DNA from 2 places in the Lysinibacillus sp. RU7 genome. Region 2 is predicted to be linked to the other one. Evidence: predicted binding sites of a transcription regulator. Region 2 holds the regulator's gene; the other holds the start of a gene.
The links. The regulator CtsR, encoded in region 2, represses protease genes until heat stress. The targets are predictions, from matches to a motif close to ATGGTCAATAAAGGTCAAACA.

Region 1 (5,964 bases), on a different contig from region 2:
CTATAATGTGAAAGGAAGATACAAGCAATGGCAATCGATCAAGATATGAAAGATAGCATGTTAGGTGCTTTAGAAAATGTAATCGACCCTGAGTTAGGAATTGATATTGTCAACTTAGGTTTAGTATATGATGTAGATTTAAATGAAGAAGGCGTAGCTACTGTAACGATGACGCTGACGTCAATGGGCTGCCCTTTAGGTCCAGTTATCGTTGACCAAGTAAAAACGGCTTTAGGTGAGTTACCGGAAGTAAAAGAAACAGAAGTAAATATTGTATGGCAACCAGCCTGGTCTAAAGATATGATGTCGCGTTACGCGAAGATGGCTTTAGGCGTTCGTTAAAACTAAAAAATCCGCCATGGTGGAATTCAGACAATAGACAAAGTCGATTTTTTCGACTTTGTCTATTGTTTTTTATTTCGTTTTAGAGAAGGAGACAAAAAGGTTTGGATTGTCCAATTCCGCGCCGTTATTAGAAGGCTTGGTTATCTTTCTGGTCAAATTTACAAATGATTTACAAGTTTTTTATATGATATTTACCATGTACACTTGGCACCAAGTTAAGCTAGAAGTGGTAGTGGTACATCGGGATAGGGAAAGGTACAGAAGTAATCAATTAAGTTTTAAAAGTAACGATGAACATGCTTTCTAGTGCAAACATTGGATGAAATGATGCAAGAGGAGTTGTAAAAAAAATCAGTATCACTCTGAGTATAGAAATTTCTATTTTAGATGGACTTGTCGGGGGATACATTACGTTACCGTATCCGAGCAAAAGCCCTTGGTAAACTGTCAAAAAGCTAAGGTATCCGAGCAAAACATCGCTGTATCCAGTCAAAACTAAATTAGCAAAGAAAGAGGCGTGAAAAAGTGAAGAAATTACACCAAGTAAAAAGTGAAATAATGCTTTCAGATGAGCCATCCGTACATGAAACAGCTCAAGTAGCCAATAGTACGGCAGGTGTATATACGTCGGTTGGCGCATTCAATGAAATCGTGGAGTCGCATATTGGGGATTATACATATACGATGGAAAATGTCACGATGAATTATACAGAGATCGGTAAATTTTGTTCCATTGCATCACATGTTTGTATCAACCCTGTAAATCATCCGATGGACCGAGTCACACAACATCATATGACATATCGACGTGTTTCGTATGATTTTGCCAAAACAGATGATCAAGAAATTTTTCAATGGCGACGTGCTCATCGAGTGAAAATTGGTCATGATGTTTGGATTGGTCATGGTGCTATTATTATGAAAGATGTCACAATTGGAGATGGAGCAGTGATTGCTTCAGGTGCGGTTGTAACAAAAGACGTTGAACCATATACCATTGTAGGTGGTGTTCCAGCTAAAAAGATTAAAGATCGTTTTCTAAAAGAGATTGCTGAGAAACTTCAGCAAATTGCATGGTGGGATTGGTCAAGAGAACAGTTAGAAGAACGCTTTGAGGAATTGAATGACTTAGACCGATTTTTAGAGACATACGCTCAATAATTATCGGTACTCATTTTTGATATAAACTTGCAATAGACAAAGTCGATTTTTTCGACTTTGTCTATTGTTTTTTATTGTTACTTTATAACTCATAATGAGTAAATACCTAAACATATATTCTCATTTGAGTAACCGTTGCTTTCCGCTACGGCACTCGCTTTCCACGGGCGAGATCAAGCCTCCTCGTCGCTCATCCTTCGCTCCTGCGGGGTCTTGATTGTCTCGCTTTTCCCGTAGGAGTCTCGTGCCTCCGCTACAAGCAACTAGTGTTTCATAAAAAATCGGTTGCTTAAAAATAATGAAAGATTCACATTCATTACAGTAGAGACTGTGCAATTATACTTGCACATACAAAGAAATTGATTTCTTTTAGAGAAGAGAACTGTTTTTCTAGTATATCGAGAAGTATTCACTTTTTACCGTAGCGCGCCATAGCCACAGGAGTCAAGATTTTCTTTGCGACGAAAGCGTAAGCGTCAGGAGCAGGAACAGGAGATCCAAACAGGCCACGCCTGTTTTAGCTCCTGTGTAGGCTGTGCAAAGCGCGGAGGCTACGATACCACTTTAGCTTAATATCTTTTATTACCCTAATGGTATTTTTAGAATGTATTTTTGCTCATTACGAGTTTATAACTCAGTGTTAGTAAAATATAGTTTAATACCAGTGTATAATGTCTAATAAAATTAATTTGTTAACACTCTGAAATTTCTGTTAGTCAATACGACAAATGTTTAATGGACAGTTTTCACACGCGATGCTATCTTTTAAAAACTGTAAATCATGTATCGTAATATAGCTTTTATTCAACGTGATGATGTTCTGATTTTTTAAATCATTGAGCATACGGTTAATCATTTCACGGCTTGTTGCACAAAGGTTCGCAATTTCTGTATTGGTTAATGGGAAATTAATCAATACGTCATTGTTCGAACGAAATTCACCGTACGTATTAGCAAGTCTGATCAGTGTGGAGAACAAAGCTCCTTTTTTTCCGTTTAGCATTAAATCACGTAGACGACTTTGATGTTTTAAATTTTCAACTTGTAGCCATTTTAAATACTCCATCAATAGAGGTGGGTTTTCAGATAGTAAAAATTCAAAGGTATCTGTGTGAAGTGCAAGTAAATGCGTTGTTTCAAGTGCTTTTGCAGTTGTTGCATGATAACGTGTTTTGCAAAATATCGAATTTTCACCGATGATAGCATCTGTCCCACAAATGCGAATGGTCAGTTCCTTGCCACTTTCGGTTTCTTTACTGATTTGGATTGCACCACTGCGCACGAAAAAGATATTTTCAGCCCGTTCATCTTCACGGAAAATATAATTTCCTTTATCCACTTTAATAGCCAAACCGTGAATTTCAAATAAATCATAGATTTTCATCGGCATACTGTTTAGAGCAACGATAACAATCACATCCTTTTCTTAAGATAACAACTTAAGATTTCACCAACAGTTCATCTAAATTTCACTTAGATTTCACTATATATAAAATGATAACATATGTTAATTGGGAATAAGAGTAAATTTTTTGTGAAGGATTATTTTGCTTTTTATAGGAAATCGTTTTATAATCAAATTAGTCAAAGATGGTCAAACTTTTTTGGAGGGATGAACATGCAATTTACACAAACACAAGATAATCGTCCGCCGCTAGAGCAGTTTGGACGTAATTTAATTGAGGAAGTAAAGAACGGGAAGATGGACCCTGTGATTGGTCGTGATGAAGAAATCCGCAATGTCATTCGTATTTTGACACGGAAAACGAAAAATAACCCTGTGTTAATCGGTGAACCAGGTGTTGGGAAAACAGCCATTGTAGAAGGATTAGCGCAACGTATCGTGAGAAAAGATGTACCAGAAGGATTAAAGGATTGTTTATTATATGAGCTGGATATGAGCGCTTTAATTGCTGGTGCCAGTTACCGAGGGCAGTTTGAGGAACGTTTAAAAGGTGTGCTGAAGCAAGTAAAAGAATCAGAAGGGCGTATTATTTTATTTATCGATGAAATTCACACGATTGTAGGAGCAGGGAAAACAGACGGTGCCATGGATGCGGGGAATATGTTAAAGCCGATGCTTGCACGTGGTGAATTACATTGTATTGGTGCGACAACACTGGATGAGTATCGTATGTATATTGAGAAAGATCCAGCGCTTGAGCGTCGGTTCCAACAAGTGATGGTGCGAGAGCCTTCTATAGAAGATACCGTGTCGATTTTACGTGGACTAAAAGAGCGTTTTGAGCTGCACCATGGCGTCCGCATTCATGACCGTGCGATTATTGCAGCAGCTGAACTATCCAATCGGTATATTACAGAGCGTTTCTTACCAGATAAAGCGATTGACTTAATCGATGAGGCTTGTGCGATGATTCGGACAGAAATTGATTCCATGCCGCAAGAGTTAGATATGGTGACACGCCGCTTAATGCAGTTAGAAATTGAAGAGCAAGCCCTTCGCAAAGAAAAGGATGAAGCGAGTAAAAAGCGCTTATCCACTTTGCAAGAGGAAATTGTGAAGTTACGTACTTCTACCGAACATATGCGTAAGCAGTGGGAGCTTGAGAAAAACGGTCTGCAAACGATTCAGAAAAAGCGTGAGCAGCTCGATAAATATCGCCGTGATTCGGAAGATGCGCAAACACGTGGAGATTATAATAAAGCAGCAGAATTACAGTACAGCAAAATTCCTTCACTCGAAAAGGAAATTGCTGCGCTTGAGACAGAGCTTGTGACAACAGCCGATAAACGGATTTTACGCGAAGAAGTAACAGCCGAAGAAATTGCATCGATTGTTTCACGTTGGACAGGAATTCCGGTCACAAAACTAGTAGAGGGAGAGCGCGAGAAGCTACTTCGCTTAAAGGAAACATTACATGAGCGAGTTGTCGGTCAAGATAATGCCGTGACATTAGTAACGGAAGCAGTATGGCGTGCCCGTTCAGGCATTAAAGACCCTACAAAACCGATTGGCTCCTTCTTATTTTTAGGACCAACAGGTGTGGGGAAAACAGAATTAGCAAAAGCGCTTGCGGCTCAACTATTTGACTCAGAGGATCATTTCATCCGTATTGATATGAGTGAGTATATGGAGAAGCATAGTGTATCGCGCCTTGTTGGGGCACCTCCTGGTTATATTGGCTATGAAGAAGGTGGGCAATTAACGGAAGCGGTTCGACGTAATCCGTATTCGGTTGTGTTACTGGATGAAATTGAAAAAGCGCATCCCGATGTCGCAAATATTTTACTGCAAATTTTAGATGATGGCCGCATTACCGATTCGCAAGGTCGCAATGTGAATTTCTCGAACACAGTTGTCATTATGACGTCCAATATTGGTTCAGAGCATTTGTTAAACCAAACGGAAGAAGGTGCGGAAGATTTAATTATGATGGCGCTTCGCCAGCATTTTAAGCCGGAACTTTTAAACCGTGTAGATGATATTATTACATTCCATGCATTGTCGAATGAACATTTTGGTGCGATTGTTCGCAAGTATGTATCACAGTTAGAGAAACGTGTAGCTGAGCAAGAGATTAAGCTCGTAGTCGAGGATGCAGTTATTGCGTTTGTAGTAGCGCACGGTGCTGACCCGCAGTTTGGTGCACGTCCATTAAAACGTTTTGTGCAACGTTATTTAGAAACAGCGGTTGCCAAAGAGTTATTGCGCGGAGAAGTGGCGCCAGGGGACACACTCTATTTAATAGTAAAAAATGATGAAATTGTCGTGAAGTTTTAATGGTTTTCGCCTCCTTTGGGTATGTTATAAACAAAGGAGGTATTTTTATGGATAAAAAAGAAATGAAAAACTTACCGAAGCGTGACAAATTAGACAACCCTGATATGGTGAATACAGAGAAGCCTAGTTTGTTTGATATGCATGAAGATATGAAGACAGTAGATGCTATCCCTATAGAGGAATTGAATGATCGCTTGAAAGCTGAAAAAGATATCATCCCGACAACGACAACAGCTGATGCGGAACGACAGATGTAAGGAAACAGGTGGTGATTCACCTGTTTTTATTGTGGAAAAATAAACAATGAGTGTAAAATATAAATGAGATTCAGTTTAAAGTAGCGAAATGAGCAAAACGCGGTGTTGTCCGGTCCAAAGCTAATGGTAAGCGAGCAAAATCCCGTGATAGGCGGGCAAAACACTGTATCTTGAACATAAAAAAACGCCCCTACACGGAGCGCTTCCTAATTAATGATGTTCAGCGTGTTCTGGGCTACCTGGAAGAATAGCTGCAACAATAAACACGATTACTGCAAATGCTACAGAAACGATTACACCAGTCATGAAATCGAATGGTACGTTTAATACTGAACTTACTACGTAGTTTAACATAGAAATTAGTAGGAATGACCATACAAATGTCATAATATATTGCATCAAATTCACCTCATAAACATTATTCTATATATTTATTTAGTTTTATACCTCAACTATCAT
Region 2 (5,964 bases):
TGTGACAGGTTCAGGTGGGGAGCTGAGCGATACACTTGTCGCGCATCCACATGTCAAAAAAGTGACGTTTACAGGTAGTGGAGCAGTCGGATTAAAGCTAAAAGAAAAAGTCGGGTTACGTAAAATTACACTTGAGCTAGGGTCCAATGCAGCGGTGATTGTCGAGCCATCTGCGCCAATTGAGAAGATTGTTTCACGTGCAGTCAGTGGGGCTTTTGGATTTGCAGGACAAGTATGTATATCGTTGCAGCGTATTTACGTGCATACTTCCATTTACGATGAGTTTGTCCGTCAATTTGTGATGGAAACGAAAAAGCTACGTGTAGGCGATCCGCTAGACGCAAATACCGATGTTAGCGCGATGATTCATCCAAACGAGGTAGGACGGATGAAGGCTTGGATAGAAGAGGCAAAAATACAAGGAGCCGTTATTGCAACAGGGGCGGAATTTACGGAGCGTACGTTATCCCCTACCGTCGTGACGAATGTAACAGCACAAATGAAAATCGTATGTGAAGAAACATTCGCCCCAATTGTTTCGATTGTTTCATATGAAACATTAGACGAAGCAATTGCCCTTGTAAATGAATCAGAACTAGGCTTAAATGCAGGGATTTATACAAATGTATTAACAGATGCCATGTATGCGGCAGACGAGCTAGAGACCGGTGCAGTGATGATTAATGATATTCCGACATTCCGTGTAGACCATATGCCGTATGGTGGTGTAAAAATGAGTGGATACGGTAAAGAAGGGGTAAAATATGCTATAGAAGAAATGACAAATCTGAAGTTTATCACAATTAAAACAACTTTTTAACGTAATTTAGTACAGGGGTTTGTTATTTTAGAAAAGTATTTGAACACGGTGTTTTTAAAGTGTTACAGTTAAATTATCATCTTTTAGGGAGTGCAGAATTATGGGAAACACTGTGCCAATGAGCTATTCACGCACACATCAAACACGTTTAATTATGCCGTCCGACACCAACCATCATCAATCTATTTTTGGTGGCCAAGTATTGCGATATATTGATGAAATTGCGGCTCTCGCTGCAATGAAGCATTCAAAAGGAGAGGTCGTCACTGCATCCATTGACTCAGTAGACTTCGTATCGTCTGCTTATGCAGGAGATGTATTAGAGTTGGAGTCTGTTGTAACGTGTACAGGGCGGTCATCAATGGAAGTATACGTACGTGTTATTTGCCGAGATTTAAAATCAGGTGCAGAACGTTTGACGACGGAATCATTCGTGACAATGGTGGCGATTGATGAACAAGGTAAACCACGTGAAGTGCCAGAAATTTACCCAGAAACAGAAACGGAACGTAGACTTTTCGAAACAGGTCCGATGCGTCGCGAACATCGTAAAATGAAGCGTGAAGTGAAACATCGCTAATAAAAGAGGGCACACAGAAAATAAAGCTTTCTGTGTGTCCTCTTAGCCATTTTAGCTAGGTGGTATAGATGCTTATTCTGCCGAAAGTTCGGTAACAACGGCAATTAATTGGTCAGAGGATGATGAAACATGATTTGCGCCTTGTGATAATTCAGTAATATAGTTCGAAATGTTTTGAATATCTTCTGACGTACTCATATATTGTGTACGAATGCCTGATACAGCTTCAGCAATTGCACTGAAGGATTCGGTTAACTCATGCTGTGTTTCCACACTCACTTTTACTTGAGAGTCTACACTGTTCACGGCATCCGCCATGCTCACAATATTATTTTCCGTTTCTTTAATTAGTATCGATACGTTTTGTACGGCGGTTTTTGTTTCTTCCGCCAGCTTTCTCACTTCATTTGCTACGACTGCAAACCCTTTCCCTTGTTCACCGGCGCGGGCTGCTTCAATGGAAGCATTTAATGCGAGCAAATTTGTTTGATCGGCAATGCCTGTTACGAGCCCTACAATATCTGAGATTTTTTGCGACGATATGCGTAGTTCATCCATTGAAGATTCTAATATATCGACACGTTCTAAAATCGTATCCATTAAGTCTGTTTGCGTAGCTAAATGCTTTTTGCCAAGATTTGATTTACTTTCCGTTTCTTCTACGAAATCTAAGCCTTGATGTGTGGCGGCAGCAATTTCATCTGTTTGCACCGCGATTGCTTCCAGAGAAGACGTTGTGTCAACACTAATCACATTTAATTCTTGTGCTGTACGTTGAATGGTATTAATTAAATGTAATTTTACTTCTTCTGCTTGTTTACGGATGCGTTCCTCTTCCAGTTCATAAGCTTCGATGACAAGTTGCTGTTCAAAGTTAATAATTTTTGAAAACGCATTAATAGCTAGGGCTGTTTCCTGCGTAGATAAGTTTAATGTTTCGATAAACTCGATGAAAGTCGTCATCAGTGATTGAAATGATGCTAAGTACCATTTAGATTTTAGCCCAATACGAACATGGGCATGTGCAATCACTTTTCGTTCTTCAATGTATGCGCTATCAATTTTTCCGTTAAAAATATCGGATAAATGTTTGTGAAGCGTTATTTTTAATTTGTCGATACGTGTTGACCGATTGATAATGGCCAGAAGTGCTTCGCTTTGGCTAATGGCATGATAAAAATGATTGACCATTAAAGGAATGAGATCTTGGGCATAAGGTTGTAGTTGCTTTAAAATCGCTAAGTCCTTTTTCGTTAAGCTCAGTAATTGTAACTGTTTCATTAATTCTGGATAAGCAGAAAGACTTAATTCTACCTGTTGGGTATATTTCTCTACTTGGAAAAATGTTGCTTTTGCTTTTTCGCGTGACTTGTTAAAAAAGTTAATCATCGCCATTCCCCATTCTATATATATTCATAAGATTATGTAGTCACTCTTTATTATGTAATTTTACTATTAAATTGAACTTTTTGTCTGCATTATGTATAAAATTTCTATAATTCTTCTGAAGATTTTGTTACAGATAATAGAAACAAGCAAGTGTTTGTACTTCAGAATTAAACAAGTTAAAATGATAGATAGTAAAAAAAATGTAAAGGAAGTTTACAATGAAATTTCATAAAAAGCGTTTAAAATTTGTTATACCGATAACAGTAATCGTCGCAGTTGCTTCTACATTTATGCTATTCAATCGTTATGAAGACGTTGCATCGAAGGACAAGTTTTTAATATTGCTAAGCGCAACCATCTTTACAGCTATTATCTCATATTTACTGTTTCCGCAGGACGGAGATAACCCAGATGATGTTGGACCATATAAATAAATGTTTATAGCCATCTTAAAATAATAAGATGGTTGTTTTATTTTTGAAACTAATGTGTTCTTCGTTCGTATATGTATTATAAGGAAATGTTCGAAAAGGGAGGTTGTATCGAATGGAAGAAAAGTGGTCGAAAGTATTGATTCATGCTAGTGCATTCTTTGCGCCGGTGCTAGTGCCGATTCTCTTCTTTTTAATTAGTTCAGATGATCAGATCAAGCGCTTATCTATTCAGGCGCTATTATTCCAAGGTGTGATGTGGGTATTAACAACGATTTCAATTATCTTGTCTTTTATCTTAATTGGTCTTCCGTTTTTAATTGTTTTCGGGTTAATGTTACTTATAGTTCCAATTATTGGTATAGTAAAAGCGTTAAACGATTCCGAGTGGGATTATCCAATTGTTGGTCGTTGGGTATAATTCATAGGCAAAACGGCAAAGTCTTTAATAACAAAGACTTTGCCGTTTTTTATTTTATTAAAAGGGTAGACTTTTTATTTGCAAAACAATTTTGTGATTTTTATAATAAAGTCAAAGATAGTCAAAGTCAGTAAATGAACTGGGGTGAGCATAAACATGAGGAATATCTCAGACATTATTGAAGGTTATTTAAAGCAAATTATCGAATTACAAGGACAGGGACATATTGAAGTAAAACGTAGTGAGTTAGCAGATAAGTTTCAATGTGTGCCGTCGCAAATAAATTACGTTATTAATACAAGATTTACAGCAGAGCGCGGTTATTTGGTCGAGAGTAAGCGCGGTGGTGGCGGATATATTCGTATTTTACGTGTTGAATCGCATTCAAAGCAGGCATTATTTGATGAGATGCTAAGACAAATTGATGCGAATGCACCCCAAGTGGCAGCAGAGCATATCGTGTATCGTTTAATTGATGAAGAGGTACTATCCAAAAGAGAGGCAAAGCTAATGCTTGCAGCGATGGATCGTACCACTTTACAAATGCCGTTACCGATGCGAGACGAGATTCGTGCACGTATTTTAAAGGCAATGTTAATAACGTTGAAATTTGAAAGGGGTGACGGAACATGATTTGTGAGCATTGTAAGCAGCGACATGCTACTGTGACCATAACACAAATAAAAAATGGTACTAAATTGGAGCGCCATTATTGTGAAATATGTGCAGGGAAATTTCATCCGTTTCAAGTTGAAATACAAGAGGAGCCTGTATCGATTCATCAGCTCATGTCAGATTGGTTTAGCTTACCAAAATGGAAAAGCAAAGTGCAGGAAGAAACGCAACCAAAGAAGCAACAAGGTACTTGCCCATCCTGTGGCTTTACGTACAGGCAATTCTTGAAAGTCGGTAAATTTGGCTGTGCACAGTGTTACCACACATTTCGTGATCAATTACCACAAGTTCTCAAACGTTTGCAAGCGGATGTAAAGCACATCGGTAAAAAGCAAACTGAAGAATATCAATTTATCAACTATCAAAAGCAAATTGAACTCATTCGCCAACAAATGCAACAAGCGATTGCAGAGGAGCGCTTTGAAGATGCAGCTAGGCTGCGTGATGAGGTGCGTGCAATCGAACAGAAGCTACATGTTGGAGGTGGGGAGACATCATGAATATAGAGCATTTTTTAAAGCGTACGTTACCACCTTGGATTGAAGCAACGGATGAGCATGGAGATATTGTGATTAGTACGAGAATACGCCTTGCTCGAAATTTAAGGAGTACCCGTTTTCCCGCTAGTTTTTCAGAAGAGGATGCAAAACAAATAGACGACACCGTGTTACAAGCCCTTCTTTCTGTTCGCAATGAGGGGAGAAGATTTTCATATTTTCCGATGAAAGAAATGCCAACCTTACAACGACAAGTGCTTGTTGAGAAGCATTTAATTAGTCCGTACCTAGCTAATTGTGAAAAAACAGCGTCCGTTTTTTTAACAGAAGATGAATCAATCAGTGTTATGGTGAATGAAGAGGACCATATTCGTATACAATGCTTAGCAGCGGGGTTGCAACTACATGAAACATATGAAAAGGCAAATGAACTCGATCAATACTTAGAAGGGCAGCTCATGTATGCATACGATGGGCAACTAGGTTTTCTCACAAGCTGTCCAACAAACGTTGGTACGGGTCTACGTGCCTCCGTTATGATGCATTTACCAGCATTGACGATGACAAAACGTATGAATGTGTTAATTCAAACAATGGCAAGGTTAGGAATGGTCGTACGGGGGATATATGGCGAAGGTAGTGAAAATCTAGGTAACATTTATCAGATTTCTAATCAAATTACACTTGGAAAATCAGAGCGTGATATTTTAGATGATTTGCAAAATGTAGTGGAACAAATTATTCAAAAAGAACATGAGGCAAGAAAACAACTATTTGCTCGCGCGCCCATTGCATTGGAGGATCGACTGTATCGTTCACTCGGTACATTAATGTATGCGCGTATATTATCGAGTGAGGAAGCGGCATCTTGTTTATCCAATGTCCGCTTAGCAGTTGGCTTACAACTAATTTCAGATATTTCACTTAATCAATTGAATGAATGCATGTTACTCATTCAACCTGGTTTTATACAGCAATATGCTGGTACAACATTGCAAACGACCGAGCGTGATATTTTCCGCTCAAAATTACTGCAAGAAAAATTAGCAACACATCGTCGAAATGAGCCTACAAATGGAAAGGGAGAGGATTTGTATGATGTTTAATCGTTTTACGCAACGTGCACAAAAAGTTTTACAATTAGCGCAGGA

Region 1: a site for CtsR is predicted at 3,087-3,107, ahead of AC3II9_RS13350 (ATP-dependent Clp protease ATP-binding subunit). Genes of this name have one in related genera too.

What each region holds. Positions count from the first base shown of each region.
Region 1 is NZ_JBYQFK010000017.1:61,069-67,032, forward strand. Features, by position in the region: gene AC3II9_RS13335 (metal-sulfur cluster assembly factor) at 28-342, shown strand; gene AC3II9_RS13340 (DapH/DapD/GlmU-related protein) at 871-1,506, shown strand; gene AC3II9_RS13345 (Crp/Fnr family transcriptional regulator) at 2,219-2,923, opposite strand; gene AC3II9_RS13350 (ATP-dependent Clp protease ATP-binding subunit) at 3,125-5,248, shown strand; gene AC3II9_RS13355 (hypothetical protein) at 5,296-5,505, shown strand; gene AC3II9_RS13360 (YjzD family protein) at 5,716-5,904, opposite strand.
Region 2 is NZ_JBYQFK010000007.1:72,139-78,102, reverse strand. Features, by position in the region: gene AC3II9_RS07150 (aldehyde dehydrogenase family protein) at 1-820, shown strand, start outside; gene AC3II9_RS07145 (acyl-CoA thioesterase) at 921-1,400, shown strand; partial or broken gene AC3II9_RS07140 (globin-coupled sensor protein) at 1,473-2,690, opposite strand; gene AC3II9_RS07135 (acyltransferase) at 3,008-3,223, shown strand; gene AC3II9_RS07130 (magnetosome magnetite crystal formation protein family) at 3,336-3,641, shown strand; gene AC3II9_RS07125 (CtsR family transcriptional regulator) at 3,798-4,274, shown strand; gene AC3II9_RS07120 (UvrB/UvrC motif-containing protein) at 4,271-4,816, shown strand; gene mcsB (protein-arginine kinase McsB) at 4,813-5,919, shown strand; gene AC3II9_RS07110 (ATP-dependent Clp protease ATP-binding subunit) at 5,909-5,964, shown strand, end outside.